DNA from 3 places in the Proteus vulgaris genome. Region 3 is predicted to be linked to each of the others. Evidence: predicted binding sites of a transcription regulator. Region 3 holds the regulator's gene; each other region holds the start of a gene.
The links. Region 3 encodes PurR, which represses purine synthesis genes. Its sites were predicted from a motif close to CANGCAAACGTTTGCNTG; they were not measured.

Region 1: a site for PurR is predicted at 3,240-3,257, ahead of glyA (serine hydroxymethyltransferase). Genes of this name have one in related genera too.
Region 2: a site for PurR is predicted at 3,028-3,045, ahead of purM (phosphoribosylformylglycinamidine cyclo-ligase). Genes of this name have one in related genera too.

The regions. Positions count from the first base shown of each region.
Region 1 covers NZ_CP090064.1:2,906,992-2,918,099, forward strand. Annotated here, with positions in the region: gene LW139_RS14065 (M24 family metallopeptidase) at 1-462, opposite strand, end outside; gene LW139_RS14070 (3-phenylpropionate MFS transporter) at 628-1,782, opposite strand; gene glyA (serine hydroxymethyltransferase) at 1,875-3,128, opposite strand; gene hmpA (NO-inducible flavohemoprotein) at 3,495-4,691, shown strand; gene LW139_RS14085 (hypothetical protein) at 4,798-5,445, opposite strand; gene glnB (nitrogen regulatory protein P-II) at 5,712-6,050, opposite strand; gene LW139_RS14095 (NAD+ synthase) at 6,066-7,682, opposite strand; gene glrR (two-component system response regulator GlrR) at 7,756-9,093, opposite strand; gene qseG (two-component system QseEF-associated lipoprotein QseG) at 9,105-10,136, opposite strand; gene LW139_RS14110 (sensor histidine kinase) at 10,136-11,108, opposite strand, start outside.
Region 2 covers NZ_CP090064.1:2,544,499-2,555,606, forward strand. Annotated here, with positions in the region: gene LW139_RS12375 (mechanosensitive ion channel family protein) at 1-489, opposite strand, end outside; gene uraA (uracil permease) at 757-2,058, opposite strand; gene upp (uracil phosphoribosyltransferase) at 2,250-2,876, opposite strand; gene purM (phosphoribosylformylglycinamidine cyclo-ligase) at 3,108-4,148, shown strand; gene purN (phosphoribosylglycinamide formyltransferase) at 4,162-4,791, shown strand; gene speG (spermidine N1-acetyltransferase) at 4,899-5,489, shown strand; gene ppk1 (polyphosphate kinase 1) at 5,536-7,617, shown strand; gene ppx (exopolyphosphatase) at 7,622-9,154, shown strand; gene mgtE (magnesium transporter) at 9,387-10,850, shown strand; gene LW139_RS12420 (hypothetical protein) at 10,934-11,108, opposite strand, start outside.
Region 3 covers NZ_CP090064.1:1,929,422-1,940,529, forward strand. Annotated here, with positions in the region: gene LW139_RS09480 (riboflavin synthase subunit alpha) at 1-321, shown strand, start outside; gene cfa (cyclopropane fatty acyl phospholipid synthase) at 420-1,574, opposite strand; gene punC (purine nucleoside transporter PunC) at 1,881-3,098, opposite strand; gene punR (DNA-binding transcriptional activator PunR) at 3,217-4,119, shown strand; gene purR (HTH-type transcriptional repressor PurR) at 4,142-5,167, opposite strand; gene LW139_RS20745 (YnhF family membrane protein) at 5,436-5,519, shown strand; gene sodB (superoxide dismutase [Fe]) at 5,657-6,235, opposite strand; gene LW139_RS09510 (hypothetical protein) at 6,612-7,136, shown strand; gene LW139_RS09515 (hypothetical protein) at 7,166-7,525, shown strand; gene LW139_RS09520 (hypothetical protein) at 7,665-8,108, shown strand; gene LW139_RS09525 (sulfite exporter TauE/SafE family protein) at 8,294-9,112, opposite strand; gene LW139_RS09530 (OB-fold putative lipoprotein) at 9,657-10,121, shown strand; gene LW139_RS09535 (Grx4 family monothiol glutaredoxin) at 10,475-10,813, shown strand; gene rnt (ribonuclease T) at 10,946-11,108, opposite strand, start outside.

The sequences.
Region 1 (11,108 bases), 980 kb from region 3:
TGCATCTTTAATACCGTTTAGAGTATTAAATGGCATTGCACCATCAAAATAGAATGGAGGATAAGGCTCTAAACCAATAACACCAATATGTGCATTTTGCTGTACACCCATTTCTTTCAGAAATTGAGCAATATTACGCCCTGTTTTTCCTACAACAAGATTATCTTCATCTATCCATTGCAAATCACCGCGTAATTTTGCCTGCATATGATCAGCGATCATCATTGGAGCAAAAGTGGCAATTAAGGGTTTTTTATCTTCATGAAAAATAACAACTGAGCCTAGTCGATCATTTGTAAAATAGTGATCAATACAAAATGGTGCAGGTGCTGCGGATTCTCTATCACCATAGATAATCAATGTATCTAACTGATTATCTTTCATAATATCTCTAGCTAATTGCCAGCGTCTGTCTCTTTCTTGTAAAGAAAAACTCGCTGGGATCACCGATTTATTGTTCATAATAATACTCTCTCTGCATTAATTCATTTGAATGAATTAAATTTAAACCTAATATTTGAAATGGTCAATTATTCTTTTGATCAAAAAATGCGCTTTTAAAAGGAGAAAAAAAAGATCTGCAATATCAGAAACATTACAGATCTTAATTTTTATGAAATAAAAGAATTAGGTATTTTGAGGTTGTACTTTGGGTCTGATAAACATCGCTGGGATCGTTAATGCTGCCATTAACCAAAAGATCAACGATTCTTGATTTGGGAGTTTTTCATATAGCCAGCCCGATATAATCGTCATAATGGCTATACTTCCTCCCATTGCTAAAGCGGAATACACTGCTTGCAGACGAATAATTTCGTGTTCTTGGCGGGCGCTAATAAAACGCATTGCAGCTAAATGACATACTGTGAACGTACCACTATGTAAGATTTGAACGACAATAAGTGCGGGTAATGCGGTAAAACTTCCCATTAATCCCCAACGTAAAAGCCCTGCAAAAGCAGAAAGTAGCAGTAGATCTCTTGCACTCCACCGGCGGAATAAACGGTGACTGAGCATAAAAACGATAACTTCAGAAACCACACCTAATGACCAAAGATAGCCAATTGTTGCAGTGTCATACCCAGCCTTTTCCCAATAAAGCGCGCTAAAACCATAATAGGCTGCATGTGCGCCTTGTAGTAGAGAAACACATAACAAAAAGCGCCAAACAGGCCCATCAGAAATGAGTTTCATAAAAGACACATTACTCTGTTTTGCTTTTTTGACCTTTCCTTGAGGCATGACTTTAGGACGAAGCATCGATGTAAGAAATAATGCGAGGGTACTGGCAATCAACCCATAAAGAATGATGGGATGCCCAAAAGCATCAATTAAAATCCCCAACAATGATGAACTAATAATAAAAGCAATAGAGCCCCAAACACGGATTTTTCCATAATCAAAGGGGAACTGTTTTTGCCAAGTTCCAGCCAAGGAATCCCCTAAAGGCACCATAGGTGAAAAGAATACGTTAAATCCAGTCATCACAAAGAATAGCCATGCCCAATGGCTGCCCATCATAAATGCAACAGTAAAGAGTAATGAGAGAAAGGCGAATAGTCGTAATGCTGTGATAAGTTTTGATGGATCTTTTACTGCAGGCGTTAAGATAAGGCTACCGACAAAACGTGCAGTTAAACCTACACCTAATAACAGACCTATCATCGCAGGATCGACACCCTCTCCTTTTAGCCATATTGACCAAAAAGGTAAAAAGATACCGTATGAGAAAAAATACGTAAAATAATCTAAGGCAAGCCACAGTGTTGATGGAATAACCATCCAATCCCCCATTTTTAAGATGCAAAAAAACCCGCCAAGAACAAGTTCTCGAAGCGGGCTTGTACAACGGGTTTTATTATATCGTTACAAACTTATGCGTAAACTGGAAATTTAGCGCAGATATCCAAGACTTTTTGTTTCACTTTTTCAATGTTCGCTTCATCATTGATATTATCAAGGACATCACACATCCAACCGGCTAATTCACGAGCTTCCGCTTCTTTAAAACCACGACGTGTAATTGCAGGAGAACCGATACGAACACCAGAAGTGACAAATGGGCTACGTGGATCATTTGGTACACTGTTTTTGTTAACAGTGATATTTGCACGACCGAGCGCTGCATCTGCATCTTTACCTGTAATATCTTTATCAACTAAGTCTAATAAAAACAGGTGGTTTTCAGTTCCGCCAGACACTACTTTATAACCGCGTTCTAAGAAAACGTCTACCATTGCTTTCGCGTTTTTAGCAACTTGTTGCTGATAAACTTTAAATTCAGGTTCCATAGCTTCTTTTAATGCAACCGCTTTACCCGCGATAACGTGCATTAAAGGGCCACCTTGAGAGCCAGGGAACACTGCTGAGTTCAGTTTTTTGTAGAACTCTTCATCTCCGCCTTTAGCAAGGATAAGGCCACCACGTGGGCCAGCTAATGTTTTATGCGTTGTTGTTGTAACAACATGTGCATGAGGAACTGGGTTAGGATAAACACCCGCAGCAATCATACCTGCAACGTGCGCCATATCAACAAACAGGTAGGCACCAATGCTATCTGCGATTTCACGCATTTTTGCCCAATCAACCAAACCAGAATAGGCAGAGAAACCACCAATAATCATTTTTGGTTGATGTTTTTTAGCTTGAATAGCGATATCTTCGTAATCAATTTTACCTGATTCATCAATACCATAAGGTACGATATTATATAGTTTACCAGAGAAGTTAACTGGTGAACCATGAGTCAAGTGACCGCCTTGTGCTAAGTTCATACCTAAAACAGTATCACCCGGTTTTAACAATGCCATATAAACAGCCGCATTCGCTTGTGAACCTGAGTGAGGCTGTACGTTAGCATAGTCAGCACCAAATAATGCTTTTGCACGATCGATTGCCAGTTGCTCTACAACATCCACATACTCACAACCACCGTAGTAACGTTTACCCGGATAGCCTTCAGCATATTTATTTGTCAGCTGAGATCCTTGCGCCTGCATAACACGAGGACTGGTATAGTTTTCAGAAGCAATAAGTTCGATGTGCTCTTCTTGACGAGTCACTTCACCTTCCATTGCATTCCATAATTCTGGATCGTAATCAGCAATATTCATTTCACGTTTTAACATTCAGATCTCCTGACTCAGCTAACTTCACTAAAGACAAACTCCCATACGGGAGAAAGAATGGCATACAGTGTAAACTCTTTTTCTTCATTGAGATAGCCCCTAATGAAAAAATACGCAATCGTTTGCCATTCAATTATAACAGCACCTTATTACTTTTTAACAACCTCATTTTATCCTGTGCTTATTCCTCTTTTTGAGGCACATCTCGCCTTATTATGCAAACACCCCGCATCATTCTCTAAGATTTGATATTTTTTGTTAAAAAATAAAAACAGTTATTTACAAAATAATCAAAAAGCGATAAGTTGCATATAAAATGCAATTTATAAAAATTCACAATAAACTGAAAATTTTTCAGGAGCAATTATGTTAGATGCACAAACTATCGCGACAATTAAATCAACAATTCCTCTTATTGCTAAAACAGGCCCTGCATTAACCGCACATTTTTATGATCGAATGTTCTCTCGTCATCCTGAATTAAAAGATATCTTCACCATGAGTCACCAAAGTAGTGGCGCTCAACGTGAAGCCTTATTTAATGCGATATGCGCTTATGCAATTAATATTGAAAACTTACCTACAATTTTACCGGCAGTTGAAAAAATCGCACAAAAACACGTCAGTTTAAATATTCTTCCTGAGCATTATCCCATCGTAGGTGAAAATTTATTGGCTACAATTGATGAAATGTTTAATCCCGGGCAAGAAGTGTTAGACGCTTGGGGCGCCGCTTATCAAGTGTTAGCAGATGTTTTTATTAATCGTGAAGAGCAAATTTATCAACAAAAAGAACAAACAAGCGGTGGTTGGAGAGGATTACGAGCTTTTAAAGTCACACATAAAGTAAAACGAAGTGATGTTATTACCAGCTTTGAATTAGCGCCTGAAGACGGCCTTGATATTACACCTTATCAAGCTGGGCAATATTTAAGTCTTTATATCCGTGATGAACGTCTTGAAAACCAAGAAATACGTCAATATTCATTAACTCAATCTTCAAATAATAAAACATACCGCATCGCAGTCAAACGCGAAGAGAAAGGTATTTTATCGAATTTTCTTCATGACCATATTCAAGAAGGGGATACTGTACAAGTCGCCGCACCAGGGGGGGATTTTTATTTAGAGGTATCACCAACAACACCTGTTACATTAATTTCAGCGGGTGTGGGTTTAACCCCCATGTTATCAATGTTACACACACTTTCTGCTCATCAAGCCAATGTTAATTGGTTACATGCTGCTGAACATGGAGGTGTTCATGCCTTTAAAAGTGAAGTTCATCAAGTCGGTAGTAAACTTCCACATTATCAACAAGCAGTTTGGTATCGCACACCACGACCTGAAGATGTACAAAATCAAGAATATCAATTTGAAGGTCTAATGACATTAAAACAAGTTGAGGATTGGATAAGCATTCCTGATATGCATTTCTATTTTTGCGGACCATTACCTTTTATGCAGTCTGTTGCAAAACAACTTATTGAATTAGGTATTAATCGTGAAAAATTTCATTATGAATGTTTTGGCCCTCATGCTGTTATTATGCAAGATTTATAATCAATAAATAATCAAACCATTAAAACAAAGCTTTAAAATAGAATAATGAAAAAGCGCTGATAGCATCATATTTATCAGCGCTTTTGTTATTTAGATCATACTATTTTTATGGTTGATATTTATTTTCAATCGTAGCAGGAATAACATGATCTTTAGCAGAAAAACCGTACCAAATAACACTAATTAGACAGAGTGTATAACCAAATAATTCAGATCCCTCTTCCACCATGTTTTTAACAGTGCGGTTATAATCCTCACCTAATAATTTAGACCATAATATTCCCATACCAAATAGACGAGAGAACAACAAAATACATAATAGGCCTGCAACTAACATTCCATGGCTTGGATGAGTAATAAAGTGAATTAAGCCTTTTAATGTTCTCTTACCTTCTCTGATCGCAATAGCAATACTAATAAACGTCACCGTTAGAGCAAACCAAACCCAAGAGCCGTGTGCAATCTGATCAAAAACACCATCTAACTCACGAATTAAAATACACAAGAAAAAGCCCATAATTAGAGTGAACGCTCCCCGTTGTTCACTGTCTTGATAGGCTTTAACAAAAAAGAATAAGCAAATCATTGCGACAATAGTTTCTTGGCCTAATTCAGTTACTGACGTTTCTGAAATACCATTATCAAAAACAAAAATATCAAGAAATATAAATCCCGTAGTGATAGCGATTAACACTGCTGCACATAAAAATAAAGCAAGACGCTTTAATAAATAATTAAACATTATTTTGCCCATACCTTAATGATTTTTAATGTCGATGATAATAGCTTTACTTAAAAGTTATTGAATAACATTTTGTGCCTTAGAATTTATAAAAAATAGTAAAATAAATTGTTAATAATCATCAATAGACTTGCATAAGATATAAATAGCATTTTAGGTAAAACATAAAAAAATTAATTATGCGCAAGAAAATGAAAAAACCCGATATTTTGATTAAAAAATATCAGGCTTTAATAAAAATAAATAATGTAACTATTTAGCTTAAGTTTGAACAATAATTAAATAGCTTCTTCGTCTTGCTCGCCAGTACGAATACGAATAACACGATTCACATCAAAAACAAAAATCTTACCGTCACCAATTTTACCTGTTTGTGCTGTTGTCATAATTGTATCTACACAGGTTTCAACAATTTCGTCAGCAACAACAATTTCAATTTTTACTTTAGGTAAAAAATCGACCATGTATTCCGCACCACGGTAAAGTTCAGTATGCCCTTTTTGACGACCAAAACCTTTCACTTCAGTTACGGTCATTCCAGTGATACCCACTTCACCAAGCGCTTCTCTTACATCATCTAACTTAAACGGCTTAATTATCGCTTCAATTTTTTTCATCGTATTATCCTGCTATTACCAGTTGTGGCGACCAAAACCGCTTGTTATTGGGTATCTGCGATCTTTACCAAAATTACGACTTGTAATACGTGGCCCGACAGGGGCTTGACGTCGCTTGTATTCATTAATATCGACTAATTTTATCACTTTACGGACCGTTGCTTCATCAAATCCAGCGGCAACTAAATCAGAAACAGATTTATCCTGTTCAACATAACCTTCAAGAATAGCATCAAGAATATCATAAGGTGGTAAATTATCTTGGTCAGTTTGCCCCGGCGCTAACTCTGCTGATGGTGGTCTATCAATCACACGTTGAGGAATAGCCGGTGAAAGTGTATTACGATATTTAGATAGTTCAAAAACTAATGTTTTAGGGACATCTTTTAACACATCAAAGCCCCCTGCCATATCACCATACAATGTCGAGTATCCCACTGCGGATTCACTTTTATTGCTTGTGGTGAGCACTAAACGACGGCGTTTATTTGACATCGCCATCAAGATCACCGCGCGACAGCGAGCCTGTAGATTTTCTTCTGTAGTATCAGCGGCAGTATCTTTAAACATAGGTGCTAACTGTGCCATAAAGGCATCAAACATGGGTTCAATAGATACCGTATCGAATTCGATACCTAATAAATCTGCTTGTTCTTTGGCATCATGAATACTCATTTCAGAAGTATAACGAAAAGGCATCATAACCGCTTGAACACTCTCTTTTCCTAATGCATCAGCAGCAATAGCAACCGTTAATCCAGAATCAATCCCTCCAGATAATCCGAGAATTGCCCCTTTAAAACCGTTTTTAGTGACATAATCACGCGTTGCAAGCACTAATGCTTGATACACTTGCGCTAAAGGTGAAAGTTCTGGTGCGGGATCTACCATTGGGATAATCGTTAATTCATCAAGCTCTACAACTGCGGTTTGCTCATCAAATGCAGCTAAACGATGAGTGATCGTGCCTCTTTCATCAAATACTTTAGAACAACCATCAAAGACCAGCTCATCTTGACCGCCAATTTGATTAAGATAGATCACTGGAAGATGCGTTCTTTGACAATGCTCTTTAATTAACTGTGTACGGACATGGGGTTTTTCACGGTTATATGGCGAGGCGTTAATAGATAAAACAAGATCTGCCCCTGCTTGTTTTAATGCATCGATAGGCTCATTAATCCAGATATCCTCACAAATTAACAAACCTAAGTGGTAACCTTTAAATGGCACAACACAACGTTCATTTCCTTGTTGGAAATATCGTTTTTCGTCAAACACACCGTAATTAGGTAATTGTTGTTTGAAATAACGTGCTTGTAACTCACCTTTATAGAAAAATGAGAGTGCGTTATAAATTTTGCCGTTTTGCCACCAAGGATGTCCAACAACAATTGCTGTTTTTTTACTTGCTTGTTCTAAACGCGTAAGTTGTGTTTCACAGCGTTGCTGGAAATCAGGACGAAATAGCAGATCTTCAGGAGAGTAACCGCATAACGCCAGCTCAGAAAACATGACCAAATCGGCCTCTTCTTGCGCTTTAACGGTAGATAACATGCGTTCACAGTTACCTTCTATATCGCCAACAACCCAATTGAGTTGAGCCATTGCGAGTTTTAATTTACGACTCATAAAAATTAGTCTCTCCGCTATCTTTCGCATTAAAAGAAAGCTAGTTTAAAAATATATTCGTTATCTGAAAAGGTTATTCTTTAAAATCATTCGCATCTAGCTCATGACGGGATAACAATTTGTAAAACTCAGTTCGATTGCGTCCTGCCATGCGTGCCGCTTGAGTCACGTTGCCTTTCGTCATTTGCAGTAGCTTTCTCAAATAAGTCATTTCAAAATGCCCTCTTGCTTCAGCAAATGTGGGTAAAGCGGTATTTTCACCCTGTAAGGCTTGTGTCACTAAAGCTTCACTAATAACTGGAGCTGTCGTTAAAGCGACGCATTGTTCAATCACGTTAACTAATTGACGCACATTTCCGGGCCAACTTGCTGTCATCAAGCATTTCATCGCATCAGTGGAAAAACTTCGGACAAAAGGCTTATGGCGTTTAGCTGATTCGCGTAATAGGTGATTTGCAAGCACAGGAATGTCTTCAGCTCTCTCACTTAATGTAGGAATTCGTAGATTCACCACATTTAAACGATAGAACAAATCTTCACGGAATTCATTACGTTCCATCGCTTTAGGTAAATCACGATGTGTGGCAGAAAGGATACGGACATCAATATCAATATCACGGTTGCTTCCTAATGGGCGAACTTTTCGCTCTTGCAAAACACGTAATAATTTAACTTGTAATGCCATTGGCATATCGCCAATTTCATCTAAAAACAGTGTACCGCCTTCAGCCGCCTGAAATAGACCTTCACGACTACTTACTGCTCCTGTAAAAGCACCTTTCGCATGACCGAATAGTTCAGATTCTAAAAGTTGTTCTGGTAAGGCGCCACAGTTAATGGCTATAAAAGGCTTTTTGGCTCTAGGACTTGCACGATGAATAGCTTGAGCAAGAACTTCTTTACCTGTACCACTTTGGCCATTAATAAGTACACTGACATCAGATTGTGCGACTAACTTTGCTTGCTCTAATAAACGTAGCATTTGTGGGCTACGCGTCACGATATCTTTTGACCACTCTTCATCTGAAACCGTGGTCACTAATTCCAGCGCTTCATCAATTGCCTTATAAAGTGCATCTCGATCAACGGGTTTAGTTAAAAAGCTAAATACACCTTGTTGTGTTGCTGCAACGGCATCAGGAATAGAGCCATGAGCAGTTAGAATAATGACTGGCATTCCGGGTTGCTGGCGCTGTATTTCAGCAAACAATGCCATACCATCCATTTCATCCATGCGCAGATCGCTAATAACAAGGTCTATTTTTTCTTTTAAGAGAAGTTTTAGTGCTTCTTGCCCACTTTCAGCGGTGAAGATATGAAAACCTTCACTTGTTAACCGCATACCAAGTAACTTTAATAGCCCAGGATCGTCATCGACAAGTAAAAGATTTGCTGATTTATGGCCAGCCATGCACATTCTCCTTATTTAGATCCTGCTTCAGTCGGTTTAGCATCCTGTTTTTCTATTTCAGTTTTAACAGGCTCAGGTTTAACCACTTCAGGTTTTGCAGATTCTGGTTTTGAAGGTTCAGGTTTAACCGCTGTTGCAGAAGGTGTTTTTTCCTCACCCTTTGTTTTTTCTGTTATCGATTGTGTATGTGTAGAAGTAGACTTTTCAGTCGGTTTTTCAACGACTGGCTTTTCAACAACTGTCTTTTCTGTTTCAGGGGATGTGGTTGCCACACTCTCCGTTAAGTCTTCATTTTGTGATAACGAATCAACAGAGCCACTTTGTTTTCTATTCGATAACTGCCTTTCAATTTGGGTAAGGCTTTCAAGCTTCTTCAGTGTGATATTCAGTTCATGCTGTAATGCATTATTCTCTTTTCTTAGGGTATCTATTCTATTATCTGTTTCTGTGGTTAAACGACGATAACGATTTTTTTCTTCTGCTAAAGAGAGAATGAGTGTTTGATTTTCAATCCATGTTGATAATAAAACACGCATAGAACTTGGAAATTGTAGCTTATAGCTTTCTAGTAACACTAATTGTGTTCGACGATCAGCAATCGTCATACCAGCACGCTCTAATAAAATGCTTTTATAAAATGCATCATCCCAACCTGTAACGACAACACTATTTGCTTGGCGTTGTGCTTCTGTAGTCATAATGCGATTCGTACATTCAATTGTGCGTAACCAATAAAGTGCATTATTAATGCCTTCATCATAAAAAGCACTTAATGTTTTACATTCAGCCCAACGGTAATCAATTGTTCTTTGTTTAACAACGGGTACATCAGGCTCGGGTTCTAACGACGCAGTGAGCGACTTTGGTGTACAGCCCGAAAGAACCAGTGGAAGCATAATAAACAAGACACACTGTTTCCAATTTAATGCGATCTTTCTAGTTGATGCAGGAGCCATAGATAACGGTTCAGTACCAAGCATCTGTTTATTTATTTTTTTATACTCATGATGAGGAGATGCTTGTATTTGTGACCTGATTTGCATTATTTATTCTCAGAAAGTAGCGGTAATTCAATACGAAAACAGACATCGGCATAGTCAGAAGGAACAACACTTAATTCACCTTCCATTCTTTTGATACAGTCATGAGCAATGCTTAAACCTAAACCACTTCCTTTTACAGCACCTTTGCGTAGTAAAGAACCTTGAAAAAAGGGCTCAAAAATCATTTTTTGTTCAGATTCAGGGATAGGCGTTCCTTTATTGGCTATATCAATCACTATCTTCTGTTCAACTTGATAACTAGAGATCCAGATATTACCTGATTCAGCACCATAGTGCACCGCATTCGAATAGAGATTGTCGATAACTCGTGATAATAATGTCGCTTCTGCTCGACATTTTGTCAGATTAAGTGAAATTATCGTTTTAATCTCTTTTGCTCTAGCAGGTAAGCTGTGTGCTAATACCACATCATTCACTAAATGAGTTAAATCGACCTCTTCAATTTGCTGAGGAACCTCAGAAAGTTTACGATTATAATCAAGTAGTTGTTCAATCAATAACTGTAACTGTTTACTACTATTATCAAGAATAGAAACCACTTCTTTTTGATCGAGCGTTAAAGGACCCGCAACTTCATCAGCTAATAATTCTGTACCTTCTCGCATACTAGCAAGTGGCGTTTTTAACTCATGAGAAATATGACGTAAAAACTCATGACGTTGTGATTCAAGCCATGCTAATCGTTCACTTAACCAAATAATACGTTGAGCTAACGATCGAAGCTCTCTAGGCCCTTGAAAAGAATCCAAATTGTTACTAAGCGTTCGCCCTTCTCCCAATCGATTGATCATCTTTTCAATTCCCTTAACTGGGCCGATGATCATTCGTGTAAATAGTGCGATGAGGATCAAACTGAATACGAACACAATAAGACTTTGCCAGCCGAAATAACGTCCTTTCTCAGCAATTGCCATTTGTAACTGTTCGCCACGGCTAAAGATAATCTCTTTT
Region 2 (11,108 bases), 620 kb from region 3:
ACTTGAGATAATAATAAGTGGTGATTGTTCAGTAAAAAGTGCAATGATCAGGATAAAAGAAATTATCCAAACGACGATTTTGGCAATTTCAATATAACCTTTAATGGAATTATTCCGATGCCACGCCTTTTTGGCATGTCTAATGTTAAAAATATCGAGAGCATTATTAAGCAATGAGGCAATATTGATAATAATAAAAGCACGAGCAACCGTCTCAAAGATAACATTCATCTCATGTGAAAAAGATGGTAATAACTGATTAATATAAAGAACTAATGTTACTGCAACTATAGAAGCACTCTTTTTAGCAATGTCTTCTATCGTTTCTTCATCTGAAAGTTCAGTAAATAAAAAAAGCAATCGCTTTGCAATCCGACGGAAAATCATCTTGGCGAGAAACCATACCACCAGCAACACAACAACTAAGAATATTGTGGTAAATATCTGCTTTGATGTTATGAAATCATAAACTTCAATGAGTTTTTCCATAAATTGCGTTATACCTTTTTTGAGTCTTTTCCAACCTTAAAACGAATGCCACTTAAATAGTAACTAAATGCCTATTTCGCATAAGAACAGACATCCATTGTCTCATTTATTTAATTTAAATAAACATCATGATTGAATTATTGATGCTTTTCTAAGTTTTAAACACTTAAAAAGTTAAATATCTCAGTTTTTAATTTTAACATAAAAACAAGATGCAATAAAAAAGACGGATATAATCCGCCTTTTTCGTTAACTTCAACATATCACTTATTTTTTATTTGCTGTACCACTGACTGATTCAATCGTGTTATCTACAAATTCTGATTCAGGTCGAACCACACTGACTAATTTAAAGATTAAGCTTAAAACAATACCCACTACTGTTGCTAAAGCCATACCTTTTAATTCAGCCGCACCAATGTGAATTGAAGCACCACTCACACCAACAATCAGAATAATGGCAGTTAATATCAAGTTTTGCGGTTTGTTGTAATCCACTTTTGAATCTAACAAAACACGAATACCTGATGCACCAATGACACCATAAAGTAATAAAGATACTCCACCCATCACTGGAACAGGAACAGCAGCAATAGCGGCGGCTAATTTACCCACACAGGATAATAAGATTGCAAATATTGCTGCGCCACCAATAACCCACGAGCTATAGACTTTGGTAATTGCCATAACACCAATATTTTCACCATATGTGGTATTTGGCGTTGAACCAAAAAAACCAGAAATAATGGTGGAGAAACCGTTTGCGAACATTGAACGATGTAAGCCCGGATTTTTCATTAAATCGCGTTGCACAATATTTGCTGTCACAACAAGGTGACCAACGTGTTCAGCAATAACCACTAATGCCGCAGGAAGAATAATAAAGATAGCACTCCATTCAAAACGTGGTGAATAGAATGTTGGTAGTGCAAACCAATTAGCTTCTTTAATAGGCGTTACATCAACAACCCCTAAGAAGAAAGAAAGTGCATAACCCGCTAATACCCCTATAAGAATAGGAATAATTGCAAGGAATCCTCTAAACATCACTGAACCTAAAATAGTGACACCTAAAGTAACCATAGAGATAAGCAATGTTTGATTATCAACTGGTGCATCTGCACTTGGTAATAAACCCGCCATTCCTGCTGCGGTTCCTGCTAACTCTAAACCAATAACGGCAACGATTGCGCCCATTGCCGCAGGTGGGAACATCACATTAATCCAGCCTCGCCCTGCTATTTTTACAATACCTGCCACAAGACAAAATAACACGCCACAGACGATGAATCCCCCTAGTGCTAATTCATACCCTAATGGTAACAGCAAAAGTACAGGTGAGATAAACGCAAAACTTGAACCTAAATATGCAGGAATGCGTCCTTTACAAATAAAGAGATAAAGCAGGGTTCCGATCCCGTTAAATAGCAATATTGTTGCCGGATTAACTTTAAATAATATTGGCACAAGTACGGTAGCGCCAAACATTGCAAACAGATGCTGAAGGCTCAACGGAATTGTTTGTAATAATGGTGGGCGCTCTTCTACCCCGATTGCACGACGAGTCATGCTTACGACCTCTCTTTAATATGAATGTGAAATTGGTTTGTATTTTTAACTTCATACTCGTCTTACTTTAAGTCGCCATGTTGCTGACTAGACCCACTCGCCCTAGCCATCTAACTGCACCTTAAAATATTTAGAGTATAGAACAAATAAGTGGTCCAAAAAAAAGCCGACTATCAAAGTCGGCTTAATTATTATTTTGTACCAAATATCTTATCACCAGCATCGCCAAGACCTGGAACGATGTACCCATGCTCATTAAGATGGCTATCAACCGATGCAGTGTATAACTCCACATCTGGATGAGCTTCTTCTAATGCCTTAATACCTTCTGGAGCAGCAACCAGTACTAATACTTTAATTGAAGTACAGCCCGCATTTTTTAATAAATCAATTGTGGCAATCATAGAGCCGCCTGTTGCTAACATAGGGTCAACAACAAGAGCCATACGCTCTTCAATATTGGATGCTAATTTCTGGAAGTAAGGGACGGGTTTTAAGGTTTCTTCATCGCGGTAAACGCCAACAACACTGATTCGGGCACTAGGAATATTTTCTAATACTCCATCCATCATCCCGATACCTGCACGGAGGATAGGAACTACTGTGATTTTTTTTCCTTTAATCTGTTCTATCTCTACCGGACCACACCAACCTTCAATTGTTACCGTCTCTGTTGCTAAATCGGCGGTAGCTTCATACGTCAGTAGACTGGAAACTTCTGAAGCCAGTTCACGAAAGCGCTTAGTGCTTATATCATGATCTCGCATCAGCCCCAATTTATGTTGAATGAGTGGGTGTTTTACCTCAACGATCTTCATAATTTCTCCTAATGTACGACGCAGCCTGACAAAAAAATCGCGAGATTATACCGCTTTTTTGCCAACATTCCATCGTTTTTCTATTGATATTGATCAAGCGCACAGCTTTTAACCACGCCAACATGAATAATTGTGACCCAGAAAGAAGATCCTCGCAAACGTTTGCTTTGCCTGTTAGAATAGCGCCCGCACACATTTTTTCTTAACAGCAACTTGCCGTGAGGGCTCTACGTGACTAACAAATCCTCTCTCAGCTATAAAGATGCCGGTGTCGATATTGATGCAGGTAATGCTTTAGTCGATCGTATCAAAGGTGTAGTAAAAGAAACTCGCCGTCCTGAAGTTATGGGGGGGTTAGGTGGTTTTGGTGCACTATGTGCAATTCCATCTAAATACCGCGAACCTATTTTAGTTTCAGGCACCGATGGTGTAGGTACAAAACTCCGCCTTGCGATGGATTTAAATCGCCATGATGACATCGGTATTGATTTAGTCGCAATGTGTGTCAACGATTTAATTGTTCAAGGCGCCGAACCCCTTTTCTTCCTTGACTACTATGCCACAGGAAAATTAGATGTCGATACCGCAGCACGAGTTGTAACAGGTATCGCTGAAGGTTGTAAACAATCAGGCTGTGCGTTAGTGGGTGGCGAAACAGCAGAAATGCCCGGTATGTATCATGGCAATGATTATGATATCGCAGGCTTTTGTGTTGGCGTGGTTGAAAAGTCAGAGATTATTGATGGCAGTAAAGTTAAAGCCGGTGATGCATTAATTGCTTTAGCATCCAGTGGCCCTCATTCTAATGGCTATTCATTAGTCAGAAAAATTCTTGAAGTCAGTAATACACAAGCAGATAGCACATCATTAGGTGACAAATCACTTGCTGATCACCTATTAGCGCCTACACGTATTTACGTGAAATCACTGCTGTCATTAATTGAGAATGTTGATATTCATGCAGTTGCACATATTACAGGTGGCGGTTTTTGGGAAAATATTCCTCGCGTACTACCTGAAAATACGCAAGCTCGCATCGAAAGTCACAGTTGGGAATGGCCGATTGTCTTCAAGTGGTTACAAGAAGCAGGACAAGTTAGCACACATGAAATGTACCGCACCTTTAACTGTGGTGTCGGACTATTAATTGCAGTTAACCCAAATGATGTTGAAAAAACATTAGCACACCTTGCAAAATGTGGTGAAAATGCATGGCTCATCGGTGAAATTGCACCACAAGCCGCAGGTGAAGCACAAGTTATTATTAACTAATGAAAACATGTGAATGAAAAATATCGTTGTCCTTATTTCAGGAAACGGCAGCAACCTACAGGCGATTATTGACGCCTGTAGGGCACATAAAATCACAGGTAATGTGGTTGCTGTCTTCAGCAATAAAGCGGATGCTTTTGGCCTTGAACGAGCAAAAAAGGCTGAGATCCCAGCCTATTTTGTTGATCCAACCGAATTTAATGATAGAGCTGATTACGATAAAGCGCTAATAGAAAAAATTGATGCTTATCAGCCTGATATTGTAGTTTTAGCAGGTTTCATGCGCATTCTATCATCTTATTTTGTCACTCATTATCAGCATAAATTATTAAATATTCATCCTTCTTTGCTTCCTAAATATCCAGGGCTGCATACTCATCGCCAAGTTTTAGCAAATAAAGACTCTTTTCATGGTGTTACCGTCCATTTTGTTACAGAAGAACTTGACGGTGGCCCAATGATTATTCAGGCACGTATTCCTGTTTTGCCGGATGACACTGAACAATCATTACAAGCTAAAATACAAATAGAAGAGTATCGAATCTACCCATTAGCGATCAGCTGGTTAGCTGAAGACCGATTGACTATGAAGAATAATCAAGCTTTCCTTGATGATATCGCGTTGTTCGACAGCCTTGATTAACTATTTCGCTTAAGCTAAAAAGTCACATTGTGCTACACTGTAGCCCGCGTGACTTTTTTTGTGTCACCCTTTTCTCTTTTTTATTCAATGCATTCACCGAGGTGCTTATGTCCGGTGGTAGGAAAGTTCCACCTATAAAATTACGTCCTCTCGAACGAGAAGATCTCTCTTTTGTCCATCAACTTGATAACAATGCCAGCGTTATGCGCTATTGGTTTGAAGAGCCTTATGAGGCTTTTATTGAGTTAAGTGACTTATATGAAAAACATATTCACGACCAAAGTGAACGCCGCTTTATTGCTGAAAGTGAAGGCACTAAAGTGGGACTTGTCGAGTTGGTTGAAATTGATTATGTTCATCGTCGTGCCGAATTCCAAATTATCATTGCACCTGCACATCAGGGTCATGGCTATGCCGCAAGAGCTGCAAAATTGGCGATGGATTATGCTTTTTCTGTACTTAATTTATACAAACTCTATTTAATCGTTGATAAAGAGAATGCTAAAGCGATTCATATTTATGAAAAGCTTGGCTTTAAAAAAGAAGGTGATTTAATAGATGAGTTTTTTGTTAACGGTGCCTATCGTTCTGCAATTAGAATGTGTACATTCCAAGCACCTTATTTTGAGCAAAAAGCCAAAGAAGCAAAACCCGAAAATTTTGTCAAACCGGGTGCGACTATTAAGCAACATGTCTGATTTATTCAGATATTAAGATTTAACTTTAACCCTAGTTGGAGTTCAGATGTCCCAGGAACGACTCTATATTGATAAAGAGATCAGTTGGCTTGCGTTTAATGAACGTGTATTACAAGAGGCGGCTGACAAACGAAACCCGTTAATTGAAAGAGTCAGGTTTCTGGGGATCTATTCAAATAATCTTGATGAGTTCTATAAAGTCCGTTTTGCTGATGTTAAACGCCGTATCTTAATTAATGAAGAGCGAGGCTCTCGCTCTGCTTCAAGTCATGCTCGCCATCTTATCAAAAAAATTCAGTCAAAAGTGGCTAAAGCTGACCAAGAGTTTGATGCTTTATATAACGATTTATTGCTTGAGATGGCACGAAATCAAATCTTCTTAATCAATGAACGTCAAATCTCACCTAATCAACAAATCTGGTTACGCCAATATTTTCGCCAAAACTTAAGAAAACACATTACGCCCATTTTAATTAATCCTGAAACCAATTTGGTTGAGTTTCTTAAAGACGACTATACCTATTTGGCCGTTGAAATTGCACAAGGGCAAACTATTCATTACGCCTTATTAGAAATTCCATCAGATAAAGTTCCTCGCTTTGTTATTCTGCCAACGGATCAAGGACGAAGTAAGAAAAAATCCATGATTTTATTGGATAATATTTTACGTTACTGCCTTGATGAAGTTTTTAAAGGTTTTTTTGATTATGACTCATTGAATGCTTATTCTATGAAAATGACGCGAGATGCGGAGTACGATCTTGCGACAGAAATGGAATCAAGTTTACTTGAAATGATGTCCTCAACCTTAAAACAACGTCTTACCGCAGAGCCTGTGCGTTTTGTTTACCAACGTGATATGCCAGATGAAATGGTAGCATTACTACGCAGTAAATTAGGTTTATCAAATAACGACTCCGTTATTGCAGGGGGACGTTATCATAACTTTAAAGACTTTATTAACTTTCCAAATGAAGGTAGTAAATTTCTATTAAATAAACCTATTCCACGTTTACGCCATATTTGGTTTGATAATTTCCGTAATGGTTTTGACGCCATTAGGGAACGTGATGTCTTGCTTTATTATCCTTATCATACTTTTGAGCATGTGCTGGAATTGTTGCGCCAAGCCTCTTTTGACCCAAGCGTTATTTCAATCAAAATCAATATTTACCGTGTTGCAAAAGACTCTCGAATTATAGATTCCATGATCCATGCAGCACACAACGGTAAACGAGTCACTGTGGTTGTAGAGTTACAAGCTCGTTTTGATGAAGCGGCCAATATTCATTGGGCAAAACGCCTAACAGAAGCGGGTGTTCACGTTATATTCTCAGCTCCAGGTTTAAAAATTCATGCGAAATTATTTATTATTTCTCGCTTAGAAGATGGTGAAATTATTCGCTATGCCCATATTGGTACTGGGAATTTTAACGAAAAAACAGCGCGCCTTTATACTGACTATTCGCTCTTAACTGCGAATACTGAAATTACCAATGAAGTACGTCGCGTTTTTAGTTTTATAGAAAACCCTTATCGCCCTGTGATTTTTGAGCATTTGATGGTTTCACCTCAAAATTCACGAACTCTTTTAAACCAACTAATTACTAATGAAATTCACAGTGCTCAAGCAGGGCATCCCGCTGGGATTACATTAAAAGTGAATAATTTAGTCGATGAAGAGTTGGTTAATCGTCTTTATGACGCATCAGAAGCGGGAGTCAAAGTCCGGCTTTTAGTGCGAGGCATGTGCTCTTTAGTTCCTAATCAGCCAGGATTTAGTGAGAATATTCAAGTTACCAGTATCGTTGATCGTTTTTTAGAACATGATCGCGTTTATGTTTTTACTAATAAAGGTGATGAAAAAATCTTCTTATCTTCTGCCGATTGGATGACGCGAAATCTTGACTATCGTATTGAAGTTGCAGTGGCTTTGCTTGATCCTCAACTGAAACAACGTGTTCTTGATATATTAGATATTCAATTTAATGACACCGTTAAAGCGCGTTTTATTGATAAAGATTTAACAAATAACTATGTTCCTCGTGGAAATAAACGTAAAATTCGTTCCCAGCTTGCTGTCTATGAGTACATTAAATTGTTAGAACAACCCGGATCACGAGCGTAATTTTATGCCTTTATCACAAGATGACTCTTCACCACGTCCTTTAGAAATTGCAGCTATTGACCTCGGTTCTAATAGTTTTCATATGATAATTGCGCGCGTTGTTAATGGCGCATTGCAAGTGTTAAGTCGCTTAAAACAGCGTGTTTATCTCGCTGATGGCCTTGACGATAATAATGAATTAAGCGAAGAGTCTATGTTACGTGGGCTTTCCGCCCTTTCTCTTTTTGCTGAAAGGTTACAGGGCTTCCCTGCCGAAAATGTTACTGTCGTTGGCACACATACATTGCGTGTTGCGACTAACGCTAAAGTCTTTCTCCAACGGGCAAAAGAAGTTATCCCTTACCCTATCGAAATTATTTCTGGACATGAAGAAGCACGACTTATCTTTATGGGCGTTGAACATACACAATCAGAAAAAGGTCGAAAACTCGTTATTGATATTGGTGGTGGCTCAACAGAATTGGTTATTGGTGAAAACTTTGAGCCGATCTTAATTGAAAGCCAGCGCATGGGTTGTGTCAGTTTTAGTCGTCAATTTTTTCCTGAGCAAAAAATTAGTGAATCTGCTTTTCGTAAAGCACGAGAAAAAGCAGCACGTAAAATGGAAAAAATTGCATGGCAATATAAAATGACGGGATGGGATGTTGCTTTAGGCGCATCGGGCACCATTAAAGCGGCTCATGAGATCTTAGTTGAGTTTGGCGAAAAAGACGGTGTTATCACCCCCGAACGTCTACTTATGTTAACAAAACAAGTGTTGCGCTTTAAGAAATTTAAAGACATCTCATTACCGGGGTTATCCGATGAGCGTAAGCATGTTTTTGTACCAGGCTTGGCTATTTTATGCGGTATTTTTGATTCTTTAGGATTAAAAGCACTACACCTATCTGATGGTGCTCTACGTGAAGGTGTGCTTTATGAAATGGAAGGCAGATTTCGCCATCAAGATATTCGCCAACGTACAGCAAAAAGCCTTGCCGAGCACTATAATATTGATAGAGAGCAAGCAAAACGTGTACTTGAAACCATGCAGTCCCTTTACGAACAATGGGCGCAACAAAATCCTAAACTCGTTCGCCCTGATCTAGAAGCCATTTTAGTTTGGGCTGTCATGTTACATGAGGTCGGATTAAGCATTAATTTAAGTGGATTGCACCGCCATTCTGCTTATATCCTTTCAAATACAGATTTGCCAGGTTTTAACCAAGAACAACAGCTATTATTAACAACCTTAGTTCGCTATCACAGAAAAGGGATTAAGCTAGATGAATTGCCTAAATTTAATCTTTATAAAAAGAAACAATATTTCCCACTCGTACAAATACTTAGATTAGCAACTTTACTTAATAATCAGCGACAATCGACGACAAAACCAGCATCTTTGCGTTTAGCTACTGATGAAAATCATTGGACTCTTTATTTTCCTAAAAAATATCTTTCCGATAACACATTGATGGAGTTGGATTTAGAAAAAGAACAAGAGCATTGGCAGTCAGTTCCGGGCTGGAAACTAGATATAAAAGAGGAATCTGCTTAACAATATGATATTATAAAGAAAAAGACGCTAGTCAATGCGTCTTTTGTTGCATCTATCATACAACAACTATCACATAACAACATAGGTTTGATTTGTGACCATAATATGAACATCACCAACGCAATATTGTTCAAGATTCATATTTTTTATACGGAGAAGACCGATAATCATCCTAAAATGGAATAATTAGTGTCAATGGTTATCTCCCTCGTAAGAATTAAAAAGGAATAACATGTCTCAAACAGCTATCAACAATGATACTGCGGCTGCCATCAATCCGTATTCACAAAAAGTGGCACTCCTGCGTCAGCAAATTTTGAGTATCTTTCTTGAAGATGATCAATTTGTTGAAACCGTTTTAGGGGAAGCAAGTGAAAATGATAGGCTGAGCCACCACGAACTTCATGAAAAAATCACCACTGTTCGAGAATTACTACAAGATCTACACGCGGCAGATATTGCAGATATTCTTGAAGCCCTTCCCTATGACGAGCGTCTCGCATTGTGGCATTTGGTTGATAATAATGAACGTGGTGCTGTTTTAGTCGAAGCGTCTGTCGCCGTTTGGGACAGCTTAATTAAAGATATGACCGACCGTGAATTATTACGATCGGTCGCCACATTACATGTGGATGAGCAAGCGTACATTGCAGAGCACTTACCACGCGATACAATGCGTCGCCTTCTTACCTATTTAGAACCAAGCCTGCGTAATAGGATAAGAGAAGTCCTGCAATATCCAAAAGACAGCGTTGGTCAAATGATGGACTTTGAGTTCGTCACTGTGCGAGGCAATGTCACGTTAAAAACTGTACAACGCTATTTACGCCAACGAGGCTCTATTCCTGAAGCAACGGATAAAATTTTCGTTATCGATAATAAAAATCATCTGTTGGGCGAACTTCCATTAACCACTGTTTTAACGCAATCTCCTGACAAACTTGTATCAGATGTAATGAAAACAGATACTGTGAGCTTTATGCCAGAAGAAAAAGGCGAAGATGCGGCGGGTGCGTTCGAACGTTATGACTTAATTTCAGCCGCTGTGGTTGATAGCAATGGTCTTCTTATGGGGCGATTAACTGTTGAAGATATCGTTGATAACATGCATGAAGAGAGCGATACCAATATTCGTCGTATGGGGGGGTTGAGCCCAGAAGAGGACGTTTTCGCTCCAGTTGGACAAGCCGTTAAAACACGTTGGACTTGGCTTGCTATCAACTTATGTACCGCTTTCGTTGCCTCTCGTGTTATCGGTGTCTTTGAAGATACTATCTCACAATTAGTTGCGCTTGCCACACTAATGCCTATTGTTGCAGGTATTGGAGGTAACACGGGTAATCAAACTATTACAATGATTGTACGTGCCTTAGCACTGCACCAAATTCAAACCGGAAGCTTCTCATTCTTAATTTTAAGAGAGCTTGGTGTCGCCCTTATTAACGGTATTGTTTGGGGAGGGATAATGGGAATTGTCACTTTCCTCCTCTATGGCGACCTTGCTATGGGTGCGGTAATGACAATGGCGATGGTATTAAACCTCTTAATGGCTGCCATGATGGGTGTACTGATCCCAATGACCATGATTAAATTAGGTAAAGATCCTGCAATTGGTTCAAGCGTTATGATAACCGCAATTACAGATACAGGTGGTTTCTTTATTTTCTTAGGTTTAGCCACTATCTTCCTAGTTTAAAATCACGCAATAATACGTTATTACACTAACGCCACTGTTAATAAAATACAGTGGCGTTTTTTTGTGTGACTAACAATAAATAATTAAACCGTTGTTGAAAGGTAATAGTAAACAAGTAGCAATACGATGATCAGCGATGTGATAAACGTTTTTTTAACAGAAGCACTCAGTGCATAATTATCAGTGTGTTTAGTGTTATTTAGTATGGTTTTTAACGCTAAACCACCACCTAATGCAACGATAGAAAGTGAGGCAAAC
Region 3 (11,108 bases):
ATTACTTCAGAAAACAATTTACAAATTTGGTTTCGCATCTTCGATAAATCGTTGATGAAATATATTTTGCATAAAGGCTTTATCGGTATTGATGGTATTAGTCTGACTATTGGTGATGTGGTTAATAACCGATTCTGTGTTCATCTTATTCCAGAAACACGAGATAGAACGACACTCGGTCGTAAACGCCTTGGCGATAAAGTGAATATTGAACTTGATCCTCAAACTCAAGCGATTGTGGATACAGTTGAACGTGTTATGGCACAGCAAGTACAGCAACAAGCTTTATTAGCAGCACAGCAAAGTGAAAACGAAGAGTAATAATAACATTATGACTTATTAGCTTTATTACTTTTAAAGCCAGATTAAAAAGAAAGCCAGTCTATTGATTAAACTGGCTTTTTTGTTTTTAATAAAAATTAACGTGGAATTTGTAAACCACCAATTTGCCCTTTAGGGCTTAACATGATTTGCCATAATTGAATATCTCTGGCTCTAAATGCACCAGCACAGGCATTTAGATAATAGCTAAACATGCGTTTAAAGCGCGGTGTGTAATTTGATTCAATCTCTGGCCAACAGGTTAAAAAGCGCTGATACCATGCCATCAGTGTTTTATCATAATCAGCACCAAAGTTGTGCCAATCTTCCATTACAAACTTACCATCTATGGCATGTGCAATTTTTTGAATTGACGGCAAGCAACCATTAGGAAATATATATTTACTTATCCAGCTATCTACATTCACTTTATCGCGATTAGATCCAATGGTATGCAGTAAAAACAGACCGTCTTCTTTTAAGTTACGGCGAACTACTTTAAAGTAGGTTGCATAATTTTTAGGGCCAACATGCTCAAACATCCCAACAGAAACGATGCGATCAAATTGTTCATGTAAATCGCGATAATCTTCTAAAATAATATTAACATCAAGTCCTTGGCATCGTGCCTGTGCCAATTTCTGCTGTTCAACAGAAATGGTGACACCTGTGACAGAAACACCAAAATGTTTTGCTGCGTAAGCGGCAAGCCCACCCCAACCACAACCGATATCTAATAAAGTCATTCCGGGTTTTAAATCTAGCTTCCGGCAAATAAGATCTAATTTGTGTTCTTGAGCTTGTGCTAAGTTATCTGCATTTTTCCAATAGCCACAGGAATATTGCATATTAGGATCAAGCATAGATGTAAATAAATCATTACCAAGATCGTAATGCTCTTTACCAACCATCCATGCACGTTTTTGTGTTTGTAGATTAAAAAGACGGGCCGTTGCAATTTTGAAAATATCACGTAGGTTTTGCGGAAGCTTATTTTCAAGGCCTGCACGCAATACTTTATGAAAGAATATATCAAGTCGCTCACAATCCCACCAACCGTCCATATAGCTTTCACCGAGACCTAATGAGCCTTGTTGCAATACTCTTTTATAAAAATTTTGATTGTGAACCTGAATATCATAAGGTTCAGAGCCATTTACTCGAATATCTGCATGAGTTAATAGTTCTATAGCGATCCTTTTATAAGGATCATTAGAGGTCTTTCGGCCTTCTTCTACACAAGATGTACTCATATACTCTCCGGCGTAAACTAAGCGGGTTTTGAGACATAAAGCTAAAAAAGGACGTGTACAGATTGACAGTATTAAAATGGTATTGTGTTCAATATGGATTGAACGAATAGAATTAATAAGACAACTAATCTGACATAATCAGCTAATAATCTGTTTAATGCCTCAAAATCCGAAAGAAAAATAAATAAAACGCCACTACAGCGTATAGATAAGTATAGAGACGTAGATTATTTTTCTCTAGAAAAGAAAAAGGCCATTTTTTATAAAATGGCCTTTTTAAGAATATTCCTAAAAGGAGAGGTGCGGTTATTCTGCTGTTTGAACTGTGTGTTTGCTAACGGATTTATTACGCTGAATAAAGTAGCCAACCGCCATTGGGATCGCTGTTAACGCCATAATTGCTGTGGTGTTAATAAGCGGTTGTTGGCTGATAAATGCAGACACGATAAAACTTGCTAAACTACAAAGACCCAGTTGTAGTGCATTTTGTAATGCGGCTGCTTTACCACTGATTTCAGGATAAGCCGATAAAGCATTAGATACAGCGATTGGATAAGAAGCACCATTCATTGCAGCCATAATACAGAACGGAATTAAGATCGTGGTTAATGTTGGCTCAGTAAATTTAGCAACAAGGTATAATGCAGTCATACTAACAGCATAGCCAATTAACAGCAGTGGTAATAATGCTTTACCCGTCATTTTTGACAGTAAAATACGACAACCATAGCCACCGACCATAAAGGCAATAGTTTGTGGAATATAGCTTAAACCGATATCCTGTGGTGAGTAACCCATCTTCTCAAGAATAATAGGTGAACCTGCTAACCAAGCAAAGAAACCTGCACTACAAGAAGCGTAAACTAATACGTTACCTGTATAGAGAGGGGATTTCAGTAATGTCATAAATGACGCAGTAGATTGGTTTGCATCGGAGACTGATTTTTGTTTAATATTTTTCAGCATTAATGTTGGTAACATTAAAACAAGTGTTACTGCCATTAATAGCATAAAAATCATACGCCAGCCGCCGTGATTTAATAGTGATGCACCAATTAAAGGGGCGAGTGCAGGTGATAATGCAACCAGTGGCATAATTAAAGCAAAAACGTGTTGAGCGCGAGATTCATCGAAGCGATCAATAACTAATGCTTGCCAAATAACAGCCGCAGAGCAGACACCAAAAGCTTGTAAGAAGCGCATCGCAAGTAAACCCGTTGCACTTTCAACCCACAACATACCAAGGCAGCCTAAAGAGAAAAGGCTTAATCCAATAAGAAGAATAGGTTTACGACCAACTTTGTCAGAAAGTGGTCCCCAAAGTAACTGAGCAACAGCAAAACCAAATAAAAAGATACTTAAGCTATTACTGATAGCGCTTTCGCTGATAGCAAGTTCACGCTGCATCATACCGAATGCAGGCAAGTACATATCAATTGCTAAGTAACCCAGCATACTCAAACCTGCTAGGTACACCATGAAGCTCATAGGTGTTTTTGATTGTGTGGACGTTTTAGTATTCATTTTATTTTCTATGCTATGTGATGTAGAACATTTTATGTATTGTAACTAAGACTTATTTTACTTGTGAAACGGGAATATTTGGTTAATGCTGTGAAAAATTTTCAAAGGAATAAACTCTATGTGGTCAGAATACTCTTTAGAAGTTGTCGATGCAGTCGCAAGAACAGGAAGTTTTAGCTCCGCTGCTCAAGAATTGCACAGAGTGCCCTCCGCCGTTAGTTATACTGTTCGGCAATTAGAGGAATGGCTCGCCGTTCCTTTATTTGAGCGCCGTCACCGTGATGTAGAATTAACCGATGCGGGTAAAATTTTCATCAAAGAAGCGCGATCTGTTATCAAAAAAATGAATGACACTCGACACCTATGTCAACAGGTTTCCAATGGGTGGCGTGGTCAATTTAGTATAGCAGTTGATGGCATTGTTAAACCCGAAAGAACACAACAACTTATTCTCGATTTTTATCGCCATTTTCCTGATATTGAGTTGTATGTCTACCCAGAAGTGTTTAATGGGGTGTGGGACTCCTTAGTTAATGGTCGTGTTGATTTAGCCATTGGTGCAACAAGAGCGTCACCGATTGGTGAACGTTATAGTTTCAGGGATATGGGTTTTATGCCTTGGCGCTGTGTTTGTCATGTTGATCACCCATTAGCTAAAGCAGAACATCCATTAACCGATGATGAAATGCGACCTTATCCTAGCTTATGTTTAGAGGATACATCACGTAGTTTACCAAAGCGTGACACTTGGGCGTTAAATAACCAACGTAGAATGGTTGTACCAACATGGGATATGGGGCTTGAGTGTTTGTTGGCAGGATTATGTGTAGGAATGGTACCTTGGCATCGTGCTGAGCCATTGATAGCCCAAGGAAAGCTAGTTACTTTAAAACTTGCACAGCCATTGCCAGACAGTCCATGCTGTCTGACGTGGGTTGATAAAAGTGAATCGCCTGCTTTAACGTGGTTGTTAGATTATCTTGGAAATAGCCAAACCTTAAATGAGGAATGGCTTCGCTAGACATCAGATAACTGAATAGGAATTAGCGACGATAGTCGATAAAAGGACCATCAGCAACTGAACGACGCTCAACCAATCGAGGGTGTACTTCGATTGTTTGGGCATCTTCACGTTTGTTAACGATGCGATCAAGCAACATTGATAAGGCCATTTGACCTAAACGTTCTTTGGGCTGGTGGACTGTGGTTAGTGCAGGGGTAAAATAACGTGCATTACGAATATTGTCATAACCTACGATTGAAATATCAAAAGGAACACGTAAACCTAGCTCATCTGCAGCACAGATTGCACCCATTGCCATCACATCACCGCCACAAAAAACTGCAGTAGGGCGTTGTTTTTGATTTAGCATTTGATACATCGCTTTATAACCTGACTCAGGTTCAAAGTCACCTTGTACAATCCACTCATCTTTTACTGTGATTTTGGCTTCTTCCATGGCTTTTAGAAAGCCTTGTAGACGACCACCACCGGTGTTGCGCTCTAATGGTCCAGGAATAATACCGATATCACGATGACCTCGTTCGATAAGATAACGGCCAGCGATATAACCACCATGAAAAGCGTTATCGATAATAGTATCTGTAAAGTCGCCACGGGCCTTACCCCAATCCATGACAACCATGGGAATATTACGATAGCCTTCCAAAAGAGTCAGAAGATGATCGGGATATTCAGAACACATCACTAATAACCCATCAACGCGTTTTTGTGCCAGCATCGCTAAATAGGCTTTTTGTTTATCAAGATTATTATGTGAATTACATAAAATCAGTGTATAGCCTTTGCTATAACAACTGTTTTCAACTGCTTCAATCACTTCAGCAAAGTAAGGAGCTTCACTGGACGTGGCTAACAGGCCAATAGATTTGGTGTGATTGACTTTCAAACTACGCGCAACGGCACTAGGCGAATAATTTAATTCTTTTATAGCGGCCCAAACTGCTGCCCGTGTGTTCTCAGCAACAAAACGTGTTTTGTTGATCACATGAGAAACAGTCGTGGTTGATACGCCTGCGCGTTTTGCCACGTCTTTTATTGTTGCCATGGTGTGGAAAACTCCTGACCTTCATTGGTCTCTTTTATCTAATTTTGTGGTTTAACTGCCAGTATAGTCATACATAGGGCAAACACTGGCAATAATTTAGCGATTAGCTATGAATTTTGTATGATCTAGCTCAAAAGTGAAAGTATTAATCAATGTTATAAATTGTGCACTGGTCGCTATTTTAGCAAATTTTGATATGTGATAATAATTAACCATGACAAGGTTATGGTTAATAACGTGTATTATAATCATATTGAGGGAGATATAGATGGATACGGATCTGAAATTTGGTTTGAGCACAGCAGTAGCAGCGCTTGTTATGATTGTTTTATTTTCAACTATGTTGTTCTAATCACTGCTTTATAAAATATCCGATCAATTGTAATAATAAATTATCGAATATCTGAATATAACAAAGGGCTCAAGGCCCTTTGTTATTATGTCACCAAAAATGAATCACAATCATTCACTTTTGATCACTAAGTTCAATTAAGCTAGGTTAGCTTCAACAAATGACCAGTTAACCAGTGCCCAGAACTCTTCTAAATATTTAACGCGGGCATTACGGTAGTCGATGTAGTAAGCGTGTTCCCATACATCCACAGTTAACAGAGGTTTGTCTGCACCTGAAACTGGCGTTGCCGCATTAGAGGTGTTAACAATGGCAACTGAACCGTCAGCTTTTTTAACTAACCAAGTCCAACCAGAACCGAAGTTTTTAGCGGCTGCATCATTAAATTGCTTTTTAAACTCTTCAAAAGAGCCAAATGCTTTGTTGATAGCATCAGCAATTTTACCTGTTGGTGCGCCACCTGCATTTGGTGCTAAACAGTTCCAGTAGAAAGTGTGGTTCCATACTTGAGCCGCGTTATTGAAGATGCCACCATCAGTAGATTTAATGATTTCTTCTAAAGATTTGCTTTCTAAATCAGTACCTTTAACCAGATTGTTTAAGTTGGTTACATAGGTTTGGTGATGTTTACCATAGTGGAATTCTAATGTTTCTTTAGAGATATGTGGCTCAAGAGCATCTAACGCATAAGGTAATTTTGGTAATTCGAAAGACATTGCGTACTCCTTTATACTATCTATTTCGGGTTTTGTGCCTGAAATCATTTCATCTAAATTGATAAAATGAGGCAAATGAATCACTAATTTGTTGCTATTTTGCTAATTATTTTAACAAAAACCTGCTGAAATAACAGCTAAATATATTTTATCTATAGTTATAAGCCATATAGATTAGTAATACTCATAAGAGTATATCCCTCTTGCTTACACGTAAAGTAGCAAAATCGCATTTATAATGAGATAGGTAAAAATAAAAAAATAACAATTTAATGCTGTTACGATAGCTTAATGAATCAATTAACATTGTGTGGTTCAGGAGAAGTAGTTACAGCTCATATAGGGTAATGAACTTGTTTCTAAAGGAATATACAATATGAAAAAGCTATTTATAGCTATTGGCATGATAGTATTTTTATCTGGTTTTGGTTTTAAAAGTAATGAACCTTTGAAATTAGATTTTGGAAGATCAATTGATGATATTCCTTTTATAAAAAATGGCGTGTGTGAAACAGAGGAAGATATTGTCACTTGTTTTTTTAATAATGAGCCTCCGTTTGAGAAAGACTCTGATAGAAATGCATTAAAATTTTATAAAGGTAAATTAATTGGCGTAGAGCTATCCTATTTTGGTGGCGATGACATTGATTCGGTCTGTGATCTTTTAGCTCAGAAAATGAAAAATATTTATCCTTTAGTTAAAGATAAAAAAGCATTGTTAACAGAGGTAAATAACTGTAAGGAGTTAGAGGTAATCGAATATGAGTCATTAAGTGAGAATAAAATATTTGTATTTTCTGATATAAAGAGTATTGAGGCTAAAGAAGGGGATATAGAAATAATGTATTCACATAAGCCTTATTATTTATACATTTATCGTCGTAGCGATATTGTAGATTAAATTTACGCAAATAGAGTGTAGGAGTTAAAATGAGTTATAATATTGCATTATTTGATTTTCCTATTCCGGATGATTTTGAAAAAGCGTGTGAATACTTCGAAAAATATGAAGATGAAGATATTCAAGAATTAAGCCCATCAATGTTGCGTTTTTATCAAGAAATTTCTTATTTATATCCATGCCTTTGCGAATTACCTGATGATGAAATAGATGATAGTGTGTGGTGTGATGGGCCTTTAATTAATAACTTTATGACCAAAATCCCAGTTATTGGTTTTGTTTACTCTAAAGTAGATGAAACTCTTCCTGTGGTTATTAAATTAGCAAATAAAATAGGAATTTCAGTCCTTGATTGGCAGCAAGGAACGGTATTTAATGCTAAACAATAAAATGATATTTGAGATGGTATAAGGGTTGATTTAAATTCTCCGATAATAGTTTAAATTTTTTCAATGGAGTGATAAAAGCATGCATGGAAGTATAATTTTTAAGTATTTTTCTATAAAAAATTTAGTTCAGAGTCTATTTTTGCTTATTTTTTGTGGTGTGCTAAATGGCTGTAGCATGTTCTATGGTATTGCATGCAGTACCAGTATTTTATTTACACCGTCAGAATCACAAGAAAAAATCTATATGCCAGAAGCTGTTGTTAATCAAAATTATGATCAACAGATTGAAATTGGGGTATTTTCTGGTTTAGCTCCATATTATATTGTGGAAAGTCCTGAATGGGTTACTGTGACATTAATGATCAAAAATAAAGATGGGGAGTGGCTTTCTCTTATTACAGATGAAGATTGGCAAAAGCATGTCATGCATCAAGACGAGCGTCCTATCATTTTTGCTCATTTACAAGGAACAGCACCTAAAAGTGGCAATGTACGGATAAAAATAAAAGCCACAGTAGGGCGTACTATGTGTGGTACAACGGATCCTGTTTTTGCTTTACAAGTCAAAGTGAGAAAAGAATAAGCTATCCGTGATACTTAAATATATTTGTTTTAATTAGGTGAAGATTACCTAATGAGATTCGTTCATTTTATTTTATCTATAAATACCCTAACTTACTAAAATCTAACATTATTAGAAATGTTAGATTTTAGTATTGCTTGTTTTTATAGAATAATTTAACGGAATATGATTTTCAGAACAGGCGCTTATCCTGTAATAAGCGTATACATCATTTTCACTACGACTAAGAATAGGAATAATGCAAATATTTGACGAACTCTAGGAATTGGTAGGCGATAAGCAACTTTAACACCGATAGGTGCGAAGAGTATGCTAGTTATGCTTATTCCGATAAAGGCAGGTAAATAGATAAAACCCAAGTAATAATCATCAATATTTGTTTGATTCCAACCGTAGACAATACCCATGATTGTGCCGATAGAAGCAATGATGACACCAATCATTGAAGAGGTTGCAATACATTTACGTGTATTAAATCCCCAATGACTTAAAAGAGGGATAGTAATAGTGCCACCAGCAATGCCGATAAAGCTGGATATAAAACCAATTAAAGAGCCACCACTTGTTAAGGCAGGTTTTGAAACAACAGGATCTTTTACGTTTTCAATGCGTTCCGCTTCTTTCTTTTTAGTTAATAAACCATAGATGGTATATACCATGAAAATACAGAACACGATTTGCAATATCGTGTTTGACATTTTTTGTACTAGAAATGTTCCCACAAGCATACCAATGATAGTGCCAATGGATAATAAAGGAAATTGTTGCCATAAAATGGCTTTATGCTTGTTATGGGAATACGCCGAAGATGCAGTGGAAAATATAATAACAGAGAATGAGGTAGATAAGGCTATCTTCATCACCATATCTGTTGGGATGGCTTGCTGGCTGACCACATACATGACCACTGGAACAATGATTGCACCGCCGCCAATACCAAGTAATCCAGCAAAAAAGCCAGTGATACATCCCACTAAAAGAAACAGTAAAATCATGTCCATCATTAATACTCATCAGGGTTTATAACAAACTCATTTATATACATTATATCCTTTTAAGAAGGTAGCGTTTTATCTTAATGTATAGATTATGAAATTTAATGTGTTGATATTGATATGAAAATTGTTATTTCTTTTCTTGCTATTTTTTTAATATGAAAGAATATATAGCTAAATATAATTCAAATAAAGAAATAAATTAAATATTTAATCTTGGATTTTATAATAAATTATATTTTTAAACTATAAGCTAAAAATAATTATATTAATTTTATAGGGATAATAAATCGGAATATGACTAGCTTGTTTTTATTTATTTATGGAAGCCTAGGGTGGCAAGATTTTTCTTATTTAAAATAAGATAACGAAAAGTTATAGTGCTATTTTTTCATGTTCTATACTTTTAGATCAAAATATTAAGCTATTTAGAAAGAGTCATACATTTATCCATAATGTTGGCGAGGGCGTTGTTTTATTTAATTAAAATAGATTTTTATCTTAGTGGATTTATATTTTATCTATTTTTTTTTGACTTTATAAAGGAATTTGTATGAAGAAGACGGTGTTATTACTATCTATAATCACATTATTATCAGGGTGTAAAATAAATGAAGCTATTCGTTCAGTTAATAGTGCTGTGAACCAAATAGTTCCATCGATGGAATCGACAGTAACTGAAGCGACTTATGCAGAAATATGTAAGGACTTTAGTGATAATGAGATAGCAGCTAAGAAAAAATGGAGAGGAAAGTGGGTTATTTTTGAAGGAAGAGTGACCACTATTGCAAGTTTGGAAGAAGTAGTCAGATATGACCTCTATAAACCAACACCACCTAAAGTCATTGCTATTTCATTTAATAATAAAGCTAGTGCTTCATATACTTTAAAACCAAGTGAAGAAGAAAATGTTCTTAAAATTAAGAAAGGACAAACTGCAAAAATAAAAGGTGAAATAACTGATATTGCTAATACTCTGGGTTGCTTGATCCTTTTAGACAACGGAACCATACAATAATAATTCATATAATTAAGCTAATCGATTCGAGCACTGAGAGTTTTCTCAATCGAAATGTTCTCAGCCTCTTAATTGAGGCTTTTTATTTTATTCGTATTTTAGCTCGTAAATGTGTTGGTAGTAGGTAGTGAAATAATGAGATAAAACACACTCATAAACATCTGTAACGTATTGATTTATTTTCTATGCATCATCGTGCACTTTCTCGTCAATAGTATTGCGATTTAACACCAACCTATTGTTTTATATTGATAACTAAACTTATATAGAGCTTTCCAATATAAAGTGGTATTCTTCTTTCATGTTTTCCCCTATAAAGCATATTGAATATAAAAGGCTGTAAGGACTTACAAATGACGACTATTGAAAAAATTGAACGCCAGATCAATGAAAACCCAATTATTTTATACATGAAAGGTTCACCAAAATTACCAAGTTGCGGTTTTTCTGCTCAGGCAGTTCAAGCTATCTCTGCTTGTGGTGAGCGTTTTGCGTATGTTGATATCCTGCAAAACCCAGATATTCGTGCAGAATTACCAAAATATGCACACTGGCCAACTTTCCCACAATTATGGGTAGATGGTGAATTAGTCGGTGGATGTGACATCATTCTAGAAATGTATCAGCGCGGTGAATTACAGAAGTTACTAAAAGAGACTGCTGATAAATATCGTGGTGAAGAAGAAGCCTAATTATTATTTTTTCTTTTAACAGATTGATATTAAAAGAAATAAAAATAAATTAAGTATTCAATAAGAAAAGCCAGTTCAGTGATGAACTGGCTTTTTTCTGTTATTCATATTGTTATCATTGAAATAATAGAATTAAGGTGTTGGTAATGGCCATCCACCGAGCTTTTTCCAGCGATTAACTAACTCACAAAAAAGTAATGATGTGCGATTCGTATCATATAACGCACCATGAGCGAGTTTGCTATCAAAAGGTATTCCTGCAGTGATACAGGCTTTAGCTAAAATAGTTTGCCCC